2 regions of the Ideonella sp. FW305-24 genome follow, and region 1 is predicted to be linked to the other one. Evidence: riboswitches for the same ligand, from Rfam matches in the RefSeq annotation. Region 1 holds a riboswitch; the other holds the start of a gene.
What was found. A riboswitch is a leader RNA that binds a small molecule or an ion and turns the genes downstream of it on or off. The one in region 1 is predicted to bind glycine.
Positions count from the first base shown of each region.

Region 1 (6,821 bases):
CGCGGGGTTCGAGCAAAAGGACACCAAGCCACTTGAACAAGCCGCTTTGCGCACCCTCCGCGCGGCGGCTTTTTCTTTGAACCTTGCCTGGCGGACTCGCCAGACGGGCTGCCAGCCACGGCGCTTGTGGCCTAATCGAGGGTTGATTCTTTTTTCACTGGAGCCACCATGGGCAACAAGATCGTTACCGAAGCCGACCGCAAGGCCACCCCGCGTCCCGCCGCTCCGAGCGGTGTCACCGTCACCACGCACCGCGGCCAGCGCGTGAGCCTGGAACGTGGCTCGCACACGCGCAGCAAGAAGAGCGCCGGCAAGCGCGCGAAGAAGGGCGGCTAAAGCCCCCGCCCTGGCCTGCCGGTGGTGTCACTGGCCCTGCGCCAGGGCCTGATTGACCGCCACCGCAGACCTGCACCATGCTGAGGATCACCGAACTCCGCCTGCCGCTGAACCATGCCGAAGACGCGCTGCGTCCGGCCATCGTCGCCAGGCTGGGCGTGGCGGACGAGGCACTGAGCCGGTTCACCCTGTTCAAGCGCGCCTACGACGCGCGCAAGAAGTCGGCCATCGTGCTGATCTACACGGTGGACTGCGAGCTGACCGACGCGACCCAGGAGGCCGCCGTGCTGCAGCAGCACGCAGGTGACCCTCACATCCGGCTCACGCCGGACACCGAATACAAGTTTGTCGGCCATGTCGACGACCACTTGCCAGCGGACTTCCACGCCACCGAACGCCCGCGCCCGCTGGTAATCGGCTTCGGCCCCTGCGGCATCTTCGCCGCGCTGATCCTGGCCCAGATGGGCCTGCGCCCCATCGTGCTGGAGCGCGGCAAGGAAGTGCGCCAGCGCACCAAGGACACCTGGGGCCTGTGGCGGCAGCAGCAGCTGAACCCGGAGTCGAACGTGCAATTCGGCGAAGGCGGCGCCGGCACCTTCTCCGACGGCAAGCTGTGGAGCCAGATCAGCGACCCGCGCCACCTGACGCGCAAGGTGCTGAACGAGTTCGTCAAGGCCGGCGCGCCCGAGGAAATCCTCTACGTCAGCAAGCCGCACATCGGCACCTTCCGACTGGTCAGCATGGTCGAGAAGATCCGGGCCGACATCGTCGCGCTGGGAGGTGAGATCCGCTTCGAGCAGCGGGTCACCGACGTGCTGATCGAAGGCAAGGGCGAGCAGCGCCACATTCGCGGCGTGACGCTGGCCTCCGGCGAAACACTGCGCTCGGACCACGTCGTGATGGCGCTGGGCCACAGCGCGCGCGACACCTTCACGATGCTGCACGAGCGCGGCGTCTACATGGAAGCCAAGCCCTTCTCCATTGGCTTCCGGGTCGAGCATCCGCAAGGGGCGATCGACCGGGCACGTTTCGGCACGAATGCCGGCCACCCCATCCTCGGCGCGGCCGACTACAAGCTGGTGCACCACGCCAGCAACGGCCGCTCTGTCTACAGCTTCTGCATGTGTCCCGGTGGCACCGTGGTCGCCGCCACTTCCGAGCCCGAGCGCGTGGTGACCAACGGCATGAGCCAGTATTCGCGCAACGAGCGAAATGCGAACGCCGGCATCGTCGTCGGCATAGCCCCTGCGGACTACCGGCAAAAACCGGGAAGTGGCCCCGTCAACCCGTTGGACGGCATGGCTTTCCAGCGCATCTGGGAATCGCGCGCCTACGAACTGGGCGGCGGCGGCTACCTGGCGCCCGCTGCACTGGTGGGCGACTTCATCAAGCGCCAGCCCAGCCGCGTGCTCGGCAATGTGGAGCCCTCGTACAAGCCCGGCGTGCACCTGACCGAGCTGGCCGCCAAGGACCGCCCTGTCCTGCCGCACTACGTGCTGGATGCAGTCCGCGAGGCGTTACCCGCCTTCGAGCGGCAGATCAAGGGCTTCTCGATGCCAGACGCGGTGCTGACCGGCGTCGAGACCCGCACCTCGTCGCCGCTGCGCATGACCCGCGGCAAGGATTACCAAAGCCTGAACGTCAAGGGCCTCTACCCGGCGGGCGAAGGCGCGGGCTATGCCGGCGGCATCATGTCCGCTGGTGTGGACGGCATCGAGGTCGCCGAGGCCGTGGGCCGCGCGATGCTGGCCGCGGCCTGAAGCCTCAGCGAATTCAGCTGCCGCTGGCGGAAGCCGGCGAGGCCGGCAGCAACAGCACGTCGGCCTTGCCACCCACGCAGTCGGTCGTCTGCCCCGGCTTGCACGCCGGTTTGGGCGGGTCGTAGATCGTGTAATGGCCGCCTGGCCGGTAGATCAGCAGCAGCCACAGCACCACCACGGTGGCAGCGGTCGCGGCGATGACGATCAGGCGCTGGCGGCGCGAGCTCGGTTGGTACCGGTCTTGGTTCGGGTCTGGATCTTTTTTCGGCACGGCCGAGACTATCGCACGGCGCTGGCGCCGCCCGCGGCTGCGGTTACACTGCTCAGCTTGTTAGGAGAGAGCTCCACCAGGAGCCGCCGAAGGCGCAGAGGGTCACCCCTCGAACGCTCAGGCAAAAGGACTGACAAGCGTCTTGCCGTAACAGGCGAGGCGTTCCTCACTGGAGAGAGGCGGGTGATGGCTGCAAGGCCATGAGCCCGTCCACCGAAGGGGCAAGCGGTGGCCGTTATCAACGGCCCGCCGTCAATCTCTCAGGTAAAGCGGACAGAGAGGGCCTATTGGATGAAGAGATTCGCCAGACCGCCCTCCAAGCGCCGACCTGAAGAGACGACCCCGCATGAGCTCCACGCCTGACATCCTGCTGCAGACCCCGCTGCACGCCCTGCACCTCGAACTCGGCGCCCGAATGGTGCCTTTCGCCGGCTACGCGATGCCGGTGCAGTACCCGGCCGGCCTGATGGCCGAGCACCGCCAGTGCCGCGATTCGGCCGCGCTGTTCGACGTCTCGCACATGGGCCAGTTGCGCCTGATCGGCGCCGACGCGGCCGCCGCACTCGAAACCCTGGTGCCGGTGGACGTGATCGACCTGGCGCCCGGCAAGCAGCGCTACGCCTTCTTCACGAACGACGAAGGCGGCATCCTCGACGACCTGATGATCACCCGCCCGGCCGGCAAGGGAGCAGCCAGCTTCGGCGACCTGTTCGTGGTGGTGAACGCTGGCTGCAAGGACGCGGACATCGCGCACCTGCAGGCCCGCATTGGCAGCCGCTGCGAAGTCAGGCCGCTGCCCGAGCGTGCGCTGCTGGCGCTGCAGGGCCCGAAGGCGGTCGACGCCCTCTCTCGCCTGAACCCCGAAGTCGCCAAGCTGACCTTCATGACCGGCGGCCTGTTCACATTGGCCGGCGCCGAATGCTTCGTGACCCGCTCGGGCTACAGCGGCGAAGACGGCTACGAGATCTCGGTGCACGAGAACGACGCCGTGGCCCTCGCCCGCGAACTGCTCGCCCAGCCGGAAGTGAAGCCTGCCGGCCTGGGCGCGCGCGACACGCTGCGCCTGGAAGCCGGCCTGTGCCTGTACGGCCACGACATCGACACGACGACCACGCCAGTCGAAGCCGCGCTGACCTGGGGCATCCAGAAGGTGCGGCGTGCTGGTGGCGCGCGCGCTGGTGGCTACCCTGGCGCCGCGGTCATCGACCGCCAGTTCGCCGAAGGCGCGGCGCGCAAGCGCGTGGGCCTGGTCGGCAAGGAACGGGCGCCGGTGCGCGAAGGCACCAAGCTGTTCTCGGCAGACGGCACCGAGCTGGGCACCGTGACCAGCGGCACGCTGGGCCCGACCGTGAACACGCCGGTCGCGCTGGCCTACCTGCCTACCGCGCAGGTCGCGGTGGGCACCGAAGTCTTCGCCGAAGTGCGCGGCAAGCGGCTGCCGATGACGGTCGCCGCGACACCGTTCACCCCGAATCGCTACTACCGCGGCTGAGCGCAGCGAGATCGGTCCGAGGCCGGCATGCGACCTGCCCCATCCGGGGTTGGACAGCCCCGCCTCGCCGATCTAACCTGCGCGCTGGCACGGCACCGCCGTTCTGCCGCCTCCCCTTTTGTTTCTTTCCTGAATTCCTTCTCCCGCCACACCACGGAGCCCGACACATGACGACCATGTACACCAACGATCACGAGTGGATCAACATCGAGGACCACGAAGCCGCCGTCGTCGGCATCACGCTGCACGCGCAGGACGCCCTGGGCGATGTGGTCTTCGTGGACCTGCCCGAGGTCGGCACGACCTACGCCAAGGGCGACATCGCCGGCGTGGTCGAGTCGGTCAAGGCCGCGGCCGACATCTACATGCCCGTCAGCGGCGAAGTCGTCGAAGTCAACGAAGCGCTGCGCGCCGACCCATCGCTGGCCAACACCGACCCGATGGGCAACGGCTGGTTCTTCAAGGTCCACGTGTCCGACATGGCCGAGTTCGAAGCGCTGATGGATGCGCCTTCGTACGACGCACTGCTGAAGACGCTCTGATCCCGCACTGAACTGCCTGGTTCGGTGGCGTGATCCGTCGCCGGACCTTCCCCGCCTTTTCCCCTGCCGCCACCGCGGCCGCCCCGCCGAGACCCGCTGCCATGCTGATGTCCGCCCACGCGCCCCTGGACGCCCTTGAAAACAACGCCGAGTTCGTCGCCCGCCACATCGGGCCGGCGCCGGAGGACGAAGCCGCGATGCTCAGCGTGATCGGCGCGGCCTCGCGCCGTGCGCTGATCGAAACCTTGGTGCCCGCCAGCATCGCCCGCAGCGCGCCGATGCAGCTGCCCACGCCGCTGACCGAAGCCCAGGCGCTGGCCGAGCTGAAGGCCATCGCCGGCAAGAACCAGTGCCTGAAAAGCTTCATCGGCCAGGGCTACCACGGCACGCTGACGCCCGGCGTCATCCTGCGCAACATCCTCGAGAACCCGGCCTGGTACACCGCCTACACGCCTTACCAGGCCGAGATCTCGCAAGGCCGCATGGAAGCCCTGGTCAACTTCCAGACCCTGGTGACCGACCTGACCGGCATGGCGGTGGCGAATGCCTCGATGCTGGACGAAGCCACCTCGGCCGCCGAAGCCATGACGCTGGCCGCCCGCGTGGGCAAGAGCAAGAGCGAAACCTTCTTCGTGGCCGACGACGTGCTGCCGCAGTCGCTGGAAGTGATCCGCACCCGTGCCAAGCCGCTGGGCATCACGGTGGTTGTCGGCCCGGCCGAGCAGGCCGGCCAGCAAGAGTGCTTTGCAGCGCTGGTGCAGTACCCCGGCGTGACCGGCCGCGTGCGCGCGCTGCAGCCGCTGGCTGATGCCGTGCACGCCCAGGGCGGCCTGCTGATCGTCGCGGCCGACCTGCTGGCGCTGACACTGATCCAGGCGCCGGCCGAACAAGGCGCCGACATCGCGCTGGGCAACACCCAGCGCTTCGGCATGCCCATGGGCGCCGGCGGCCCGCACGCCGCCTACCTGGCCTGCAAGGACGAGTTCAAGCGCTCGCTGCCCGGCCGACTGGTGGGCGTGAGCGTGGACGCGCACGGCGCGCCGGCCTACCGCCTGGCGCTGCAGACCCGCGAGCAGCACATCCGCCGCGAAAAGGCCACGTCCAACATCTGCACCGCGCAAGTGCTGCCGGCCGTCGTCGCCAGCATGTACGCGGTCTACCACGGCCCGGAAGGCCTCAAGCGCATCGCCCGCCGCGTGGCCAGCTACACGGCCATCCTGGCGGCAGGCCTGAAGCAGCTGGGCGCCACGCTGGCCCATGAAGAGGCCTTCGACACGCTGGAAGTGCAGACGGCCAGCCAGACGGAAGCCATCCTGGCCGCGGCCCGCGCCGCCGGCATGAACCTGCGCAAGGCGAGCGACGCCTCGATCGGCATCACGCTGGACGAGACCACCACGCGCGCCGACTTGCTGGCGATCTGGGGCCTGTTTGCCAACGGCGCCGCCCTGCCCGGCTTCGCCGACTTCGAAGCCGGCGTCTCGCCGCTGGTGCCGGCCGCGCTGACCCGCAGCTCGACTTTCCTGACGCACCCGGTCTTCAACGCCCACCACAGCGAAACCGAGATGCTGCGCTACATCCGCAAGCTCTCGGACAAGGACCTGGCGCTGGACCGCAGCATGATCCCGCTGGGCTCGTGCACGATGAAGCTGAACGCCACCAGCGAGATGATTCCCATCACCTGGCCCGAGTTCGCGCAGGTGCACCCGTTTGCCCCGGCCGACCAGCTGGCCGGCTACGCGCTCTTGAACGAGCAGCTCTGCGCCTGGCTGGCGCAGGCCACCGGCTACGCCGGCATCAGCCTGCAGCCCAACGCCGGCTCGCAAGGCGAATACGCCGGCCTGCTGGCCATCCAGGCCTGGCATGCCAACCGCGGTGAAGCTCACCGCCGCATCTGCCTGATCCCTGAGAGCGCGCACGGCACCAACCCGGCCAGCGCGATGATGGTGGGCATGCAGGTCGTGGTCGTGAAGTGCGATGCCAACGGCAGCGTGGACCTGGTGGACCTGAAGGCCAAGTGCGAGAAGCACGCCGCCGACCTGGCTGCGATCATGATCACCTACCCGTCCACCTACGGCGTGTTCGAGCCGCAGGTGAAGGAACTGTGCGCGATGGTGCACAGCTTCGGCGGCCGGGTGTACGTGGACGGCGCCAACATGAACGCGATGGTCGGCGTGGCGGCGCCTGGCCAGTTCGGCGGCGACGTGAGCCACCTGAACCTGCACAAGACCTTCTGCATCCCGCACGGCGGTGGCGGCCCGGGTGTCGGCCCCGTCTGCGTGGTCGAAGACCTGGTGCCTTTCCTGCCCGGTCACGGCACCGCCGGCCAGCAGCGCCTGGGCGGCGTGGGCGCCGTCTCGGCCGCGCCGCTGGGCAACGCCGCGGTGCTGCCCATCAGCTGGATGTACGTGCGCATGATGGGC
Region 1 is NZ_JBYTAI010000022.1:6,244-13,064, reverse strand. Features, by position in the region: gene AC3WR5_RS32215 (hypothetical protein) at 169-336, shown strand; gene AC3WR5_RS32210 (NAD(P)/FAD-dependent oxidoreductase) at 414-2,096, shown strand; gene AC3WR5_RS32205 (hypothetical protein) at 2,110-2,367, opposite strand; glycine riboswitch at 2,419-2,510, shown strand; glycine riboswitch at 2,527-2,654, shown strand; gene gcvT (glycine cleavage system aminomethyltransferase GcvT) at 2,714-3,859, shown strand; gene gcvH (glycine cleavage system protein GcvH) at 4,027-4,401, shown strand; gene gcvP (aminomethyl-transferring glycine dehydrogenase) at 4,503-6,821, shown strand, end outside.

Region 2 (6,821 bases), on a different contig from region 1:
GTGCCGGGCTGCGGGCGCTCTTCTTCGCTGACCAGCTTGCTCACGCGGTCGTCCACCTTCTGCGCCGCGTAGACCTGCTGCTCGAAGATGCGGTTGACGACTTCGGGCTTGCCCGAGCCTTCGATCAGCGCGGCCTGGAGATCGCCAATGGCGGGGTGGCGGAATTTCCAGCGGTCATAGTAGATCCTGAAGGAACGCGCCAGGGCCTCGCTGCCGATGAGCGTCTCCAGTTCATGGAAGGCCGTGGCACTGCGGCCATAGACGCTGCCGTAGCTGTTGCTGGAAAGGCGGTCCCAGCTGTTCTCGCCGGTGCCGTCCGCCGGCTCGCCCAGCACCGAGAACAGGCGCTCGACCTCGAACGTTGGGGCCTCCAGCTGCACGCCCAGTCGCTGCATGCCGCGGCTGCTGAGCGAGTTCAGCTGGCCGCGCCCCTGGATCATGCGCATGTCCCAGAACTCGTTCATGCCTTCGTCCAGCATCGGCTCCTCGAACTCGTTCGAGGCCAGGATGCCGTAGAAGTAGCCGTGGCCAAACTCGTGGATGGTCACGAAGTCCAGGCCGTAGGCATTCGCAGTGCCGGGGCTGAGGTCCTTGTAGCCCTCGGCGGTGAAGAAGGTGGGGTACTCCATGCCACCCGCTTCTTCTGCGTTGTACGGGGGCACCACCGCGGTCACGGTCTTGTACGGGTAGGCGCCCAGCGTTTGCGAGAAGTAGGTCAGCGAATCCAGCGTGGCCTTGAGCACCGGTTGCGCGTTGTGCGCGTATTCGGGCGGGAACAGCACCCGCACCTTGACCGGGGGGCTGCCAGGGCCGGACCAATCCGCCTCCAGCGGCGTGTCGAAACGCTTGTCGGCGGTGAAGGCGAAGTCATGCACATCGCCCTGCACATAGCGGTGGGTGACCCAACCGTCCTTTTCCACCGGGGCGCCCTGCAGCTCACCCACGGCGCCCACCGTCACGCCCTTGGGCACGGTGATGGCCACGTCGTACTGGCCGAAGTCGGCGTAGAACTCGCTGTGCAGGTGGAACTCGTGGGCATTCCAGCGCGGCGCGGTGGCACCGCGCTCACCCGGCAGTTCCAGCACCGCCATCTTGGGGAACCACTGGCCCACGAGGTGGAAGCTGCCGAAGTAGCCGGTGCGCGCGATGACGCGCGGCAACTGGTCGAAGAAGTCAATGTCCAGCTGGGTGCTGGCACCGGGCGCCACCGGCTGCGGCAGGTCCAGCCGCACGACGGTGTGGTCGGTCTCCGGGCCGTCGTCCGGGTGCACGAAGTACCAGGGCACGGCAGCACCGGCCTGCTGCACCTTTTTCAACTCGATGTGGCCCCACTGGCCTTCGTTCGCTTCCACCTCGCTGCGAAAGCCGAAACCGAGGTTGCGCTGCTCGCTGAAGAAGGTGCTGCCCTCACCTTCGAAGCCGTTCATGTACAGGTGCAGGTAGACGGCGCGCACCTCACGGTCGCTGCGGTTGCGCCAGGTCAGCTGCTGCTGGGCTTCGACGGTGTGCTTCTCCGGGTCCAGCTTGGCCTGGATGCGGTAGTCCACAACGCGGTCGGACAGCGTGGCCGCGCCGGGCTGGCGTGGGCCGCCCCAGGCACCGGGCGCACTGGGCTCGCGCACCATGGCCGCATGTGGCGAGGCCAGCGCAATGCCGTCGGGCGACGGCGGCACGGTGGCCGCGCTGGCAGCTGCGGGCGCCGCGGCCGCTGAAGCGCTGGTGGCGCCTGGCGGTGCGGAGGGGTGGCAGCCTGTCAGGGCCAGGCCACCCAGGACCAGCGCCGATGAGGCGGCCAGTCCGGTCAGGAGTCTCGACATGCGCATGAGCTCAGTCTTCGAGTTGGGTTGGGGTTGAGTCCGGGATTGGGCAAGAGGCCGGATGTTAGGCGTCCGCGCTGGCGAGGCGCCGCGCAGCCGGCGCGGCGGACTGTAGGAAGGCCTTCGCCGAATGAGCCTCGGTTGCGACAGGATGCCGCTGGCGCCGACCAGTTGCAGGCTGGCGCGACGAACTGCAGAAGCGTTCAGCCCAGCGTCCAGCGCGCCAGAGAGACCCACTGCCACAGCGCAAACCCACCCAGCAGCAGCGCCGAAGCCTGGTTCACGCGGCGCCGCCAACGCACATCGAAGCGCTGGCGCAGCCGGCCGACGACTGCCGTCAAGAGCCACCACCACAGCGCAGAACCACAACCCACACCGAGGATCATCCAGCCCGGCGAAGCCGGCTGCGCCGAGCTGCCGGCCAGCGCGCCGAAGATGGCCAGGAAGGACAGGATGGTGGCGGGGTTGGAAAGCGTCAGCAGGAAGGTGCCGGCGAAAGAGCCCAGCAGGCTGCCGGTGCCGGGCGCTGAAGCCGCGCGCTCGGCCACCGGCGCCTGCCAGGTGCGCCATGCGAGCCAGGCCAGCACCGCGCCGCCGACGAGGGCCAGCGGCACGCGCGCGCCGACCAGCCAGTCGATCACCAGCGTGACGCCAAACGCGCCCAGTGCGCCATAGCAGGCGTCCGCCGCGGCGGCGCCCAAGCCGGTGGCCAGGCCGGCGGCCTGGCCCTGGTCCAGCGTGCGCTGGATGGTCAAGAGGCCAATGGGCCCGACCGGCGCGGCGATCGACAGGCCGACCAACATGGCCTGGCTGAAAAGTGAGATGTCCATCGACCAATGTTAGAGGCCGACAGACAGCGGGCCCCACTCAGGCCGGTTGCAGCGACAGGCTTTGCCTGGCCGGCAGCGGGCCGCAGAAGGCAAAGTCGACCTCGGGCCGGCGGCCGTCGATCAGCTGCGCCAGCGCATGGCCGGAGCCAGCGCCGTGGGTCCAGCCCAGCGTGCCGTGGCCGGTGTTCAGGAACAGCTTGCGCACGCGGCTTTCGCCGATGTAGGGCACGTTGCCAGGCGTCGCCGGGCGCAGCCCGGTCCAGTAGCTGGCCAGCTCGGGCCGGCTCACGCCGGGGAAGAGCTGAAGCGTGCGGCGCACGATGGCCTCGCAGCGGACCGGGTTCAGCGCCAGGTCGTAGCCGTTCAGCTCGGCCGTGCCGGCAATGCGCAGGCGGTCACCCTCGGGCGAGGTGAAGCGCGAGAAAACCAGCTTGTACTCGTCGTCGGTCAGGCTGACCTGCGGGGCCTTGGCGGCGTCCAGCACCGGCAACGTGGCCGAATAGCCCTTGGCCGGGTAGATGTCCAGCGTCAGGCCGGCTTGCTTGGCCAACTGCGGGCTGAAGCTGCCGGCGGCCAGCACGTAGGCGTCCGCACTCAGCACCTCGTACAGGCCGGTTTCATTGGCGAACTCCACGCCGCTCATCTCGCCGCCTTCGCTGCGCAGCTTCTGCACCCGCACACCGTAGCGGAACTTCACGCCACGCTCGGCCGCGAGTGCGGCCAGGCCGGTGGTGAACTTGTGCACGTCGCCGGATTCGTCGGCGCTGGTGTAGGTGGCGCCGGCCAGTTGCGGTGCGATGTGGGCCATCGCCGGCTCCAGCTTGACGACCTCATCGCGGCCGATCACGTCGCGCTCGCAGCCGAGTTCGCGCATCACGCGCGCCGGCTCCACCGCCAGGTCGAACTCCTGCTGGCTGGTGTAGAAGTGCAGGATGCCCTTGGTCAGATGGTCGTACTGCAACCCGGTCTCGGCGCGCAGCGCCTGAAGACAACTGCGGCTGTAGGTGCCCAGGTTCAGCAGCTGGATCATGTTGCGCCTGGAACGCGCGGCCGGGCATTCCAGCAGGAACTTCAGGCCCCAGCGCCACTGCGCCGGGTCGGCCCGCAGGCGGAACAGCAGCGGTGCGTCTTCCCTGCCCAGCCACTTCAGCAGCTTCAGCGGCGCGCTGGGGTTGGCCCAGGGCTCGGCATGGCTGACGGAAATCTGGCCGCCGTTGCCGAAACTGGTTTCGCGGGCCGCACCAGCATTGCGCTCCAGCACGGTGACCTCATGCCCGGCCTGCGCCAGGTACCAGGCCGTGGACACGCCGATCACGCCGGCGCCGAGAACGATGACTTTCATGGGAAAGCGCTTTCTTTCAGGCAAAAAGAAAGGGGCAATGGCCGAAGCCTTGCGATCTGCTCGCAAGATTCCGGCCACTGCCCCCACTGTCCTTTTGCCTGAGAGATTCACGCCGCGGTTCCCCGCGGCGCTTGCCCCTTCGGCGGCTGCCATCGGCGAAGCTTTCAAGGCCTGCCGTGCAACGCTCTCCAGTTTGTCGAGATGGTTCCAGTCTTTGGGCCTGAGCGTTCTGAGGGGTACGCCTTCGGCAGCTTCGGCAACAAGTGCTTCGGCTTCTCCTGGAAGAAGATCAGTTTACAGCGGGCGACGCGGCACAGGGGCCGCCGGTCGCACCGGCGCGGCAAACGCCGCGCGGAAGGCGCCCAGGATCGCCAGGATCAGGTCGGAACGCATTCAGTGGCTCCAGCTCATCATGCTGAGCTGCGTGTGCGCGCTCTCGACGGTGCCGCGCTCGAGCTGGCGAATGCGCCGCTCCAGGTCGCCCATGTCGACGGCTTGCGACAGGTAGCGCTCGTCGTCTTCACGGCTGGCATCCTGGCCGCGTTGCGAAGGGGTAGTCAGTTGGGCGATGAAACGCCGGACAGTTGCGTAGGTGTTTTGAACGGAGGTCATGGTCTGTACCCTTTTGGGGCTGATGGAGGGCCATCTCTCGGAGCGGTGGCTCCGGACAGCCCGGTTTGGTTTTTGTATGCAATGCAGTCTAAGGGTTTCCACTCAATCGTGCTGGCGAGGGGTCGGTTAACAAGGCCCTAGAAACGGCCGCATTTCACGACGCAAAGCCTTGTTTTCATTGGCAAAACCGCCTTTTCACCAGACCGGATCCAAAGTGCCTTCGCATCGGGTTATGCACAAACAGCATGACTTTGAAATGCCGCCCAGCACTGCTCACCGAGTGCCCAATCGCAGCACGCGAAGCGCGAATTCGCTGCCGGGCCACCGACGTTTCGTCAGCGAATCGAACCTTCTGCGCGGCCAAACCGGCAACTCGTCGCATCCCGGTCGCACCGCAGTCCGCGGTTTCCTAAAGTCCACTCATCGACACCCCGAACCGCACCAGGAGCCCACCATGACCGCCACCGCCACCCGTTTCGCCGCTGCTTCCAACGCCGCCCGCGCCAGCTTCGCCGGTCTGGCCGCCGTGGTCACACTGACGGTGCTGGCGGGCGTGACCCACATCGCCGGCCAGCAAGTCCAGGACGTGCAGTTGGCCCAGGCCCGCAGCAACGCCGCGACGATGCTCGCCAGCGCCGTGCCGGCCAACGAAATGCCGCTGCAGATCGTCGTCGTGACCGGCAAGCGGGTCTGACACCCAGTCGCGTCGATCCCGCGCCGAAGGCCCCGCACTGCGGGGCTTTTTTCGTTGTGGCGCCGAACGCCAGCGGGCCGCTGCAGCAGCAGCCGGTCGACGCACCACTGAGTGGACGTCCCGGTAGACCTTCTCCACACCGTTCAGCCGCTGCCGTTCATCCCTGCGCGCAGCAGTTTGGCCAGGCGCTGCGGCAACTCGTCGCATCCCGGTCGCAAGCGCAAGCGGCGCTGCCTAAAGTCCACCCATCGAAACACGATTTGCAGCCCAGCAGGAGCCTCAAATGACCACCCCCAACAGCACCGCCAACGTCAACACCCGCGAATTCCAAGCCAGCTCGAAGGCCGCCCGCACCGGCTTCCTCAGCCTGGCCGCGATGGTGACCTTCAGCGTGTTGGCCGGCCTGTCGCAGATCGCCAATGCCCAGGCGGACGATGCGCTGGTCGCACAGGCCGCTTCGCAAGGCGCGGTGCAGGTCGTCGTGGTCTGCGGCAAGCGCAGCGCCGTCTGAGCCAAGCGCTCAGCGAAGTTCCTTCAGCAACTGCTTCAGGCGCTTGCGCCCTTCTGCATTCGTGCCACGCCAGACTTCCTGTGCCATGGCCAGGAACTGCTGCTCTGCAGCGCTCGGCGACTGCGGCACATGCTCGCCGTCCAGCCAGCCCAGCGGCTGCTCGCAGGCCACCTCGATCTGATGCGCCAGCTTGTCACCGATGGGCCGGCTGCTCTTGATCTGGCTCCACATGCTGGGGCTGATCTGCAGCTGTTGCGCAAAGGCCTGCTCCATGCCCTTGGGCGGCACGCCAGCCCGCATCTGCGACTCGGCATAACGTTGAAACAAGGCCAGCACGTTCTGGCGGCGATTCACGGTGAGGTTGTCTGACACGAAAGCGGTTGTGGCGGCAAAGACACGATCTGGAACACAAAGATTGTCGCACCCGCTTGACGCAGAAGTGAAGACTCTTTACAGTTCACCCATTCGCTGCTGAGTGGCTTCCACTGCTCACGGCACCGGAACCTTCGGGTTCCACCGATCACCAGGTCTTTCGTTCCAACCCAACCGAAGTCTCACCGTGAACTCCGCCACCTTCATCGCCAAGCGTTCGCTGCCCCTTTCGGGCCAGTGCACCGGCATGGGTGCAGGGTTTGCAGGCTTGTCTGCAAACGTTTGCGGTTCGAACAGCCAGGCCGGTGATCACAGCCACAACATGCCCCCGGGCGAGGCCAGCGCATAGCGCGTTGCCTCCTACTCGAATCCATCGAGGCCCGGCATCCGAAAGGATCCGGGCCTTGTTGCTTTTGACCTTCTGAATTTCTGTCCCATCACGGGTGTGTTTCGGCACAAGGCCGAGCATGCGCTCTCTGTGTGAGAGCGGCCAGGATGTGCGCCACGGGGACGCCCGTGTCGTGCAGCGAGAACACGGCGCAAGCCCTCGGGCCTTGCGTTCGCGCTGGAGCACAACCGTGATGGGACTGAAGACCCATGTTTCACGAAGCCTTCGTCGAGCTCACGCTTCGAAGGCGGAAAT
Region 2 is NZ_JBYTAI010000004.1:88,748-95,568, reverse strand. Features, by position in the region: gene AC3WR5_RS12375 (M1 family metallopeptidase) at 1-1,817, opposite strand, end outside; gene AC3WR5_RS12370 (LysE family translocator) at 2,021-2,647, opposite strand; gene AC3WR5_RS12365 (D-amino acid dehydrogenase) at 2,685-4,013, opposite strand; glycine riboswitch at 4,066-4,191, opposite strand; gene AC3WR5_RS12360 (DUF3563 family protein) at 4,383-4,601, opposite strand; gene AC3WR5_RS12355 (hypothetical protein) at 5,056-5,295, shown strand; gene AC3WR5_RS12350 (hypothetical protein) at 5,579-5,806, shown strand; gene AC3WR5_RS12345 (hypothetical protein) at 5,816-6,178, opposite strand.
Region 2: linked by a shared signal. The riboswitch ahead of AC3WR5_RS12365 (D-amino acid dehydrogenase) and the one ahead of gcvT (glycine cleavage system aminomethyltransferase GcvT) in region 1 are both predicted to bind glycine.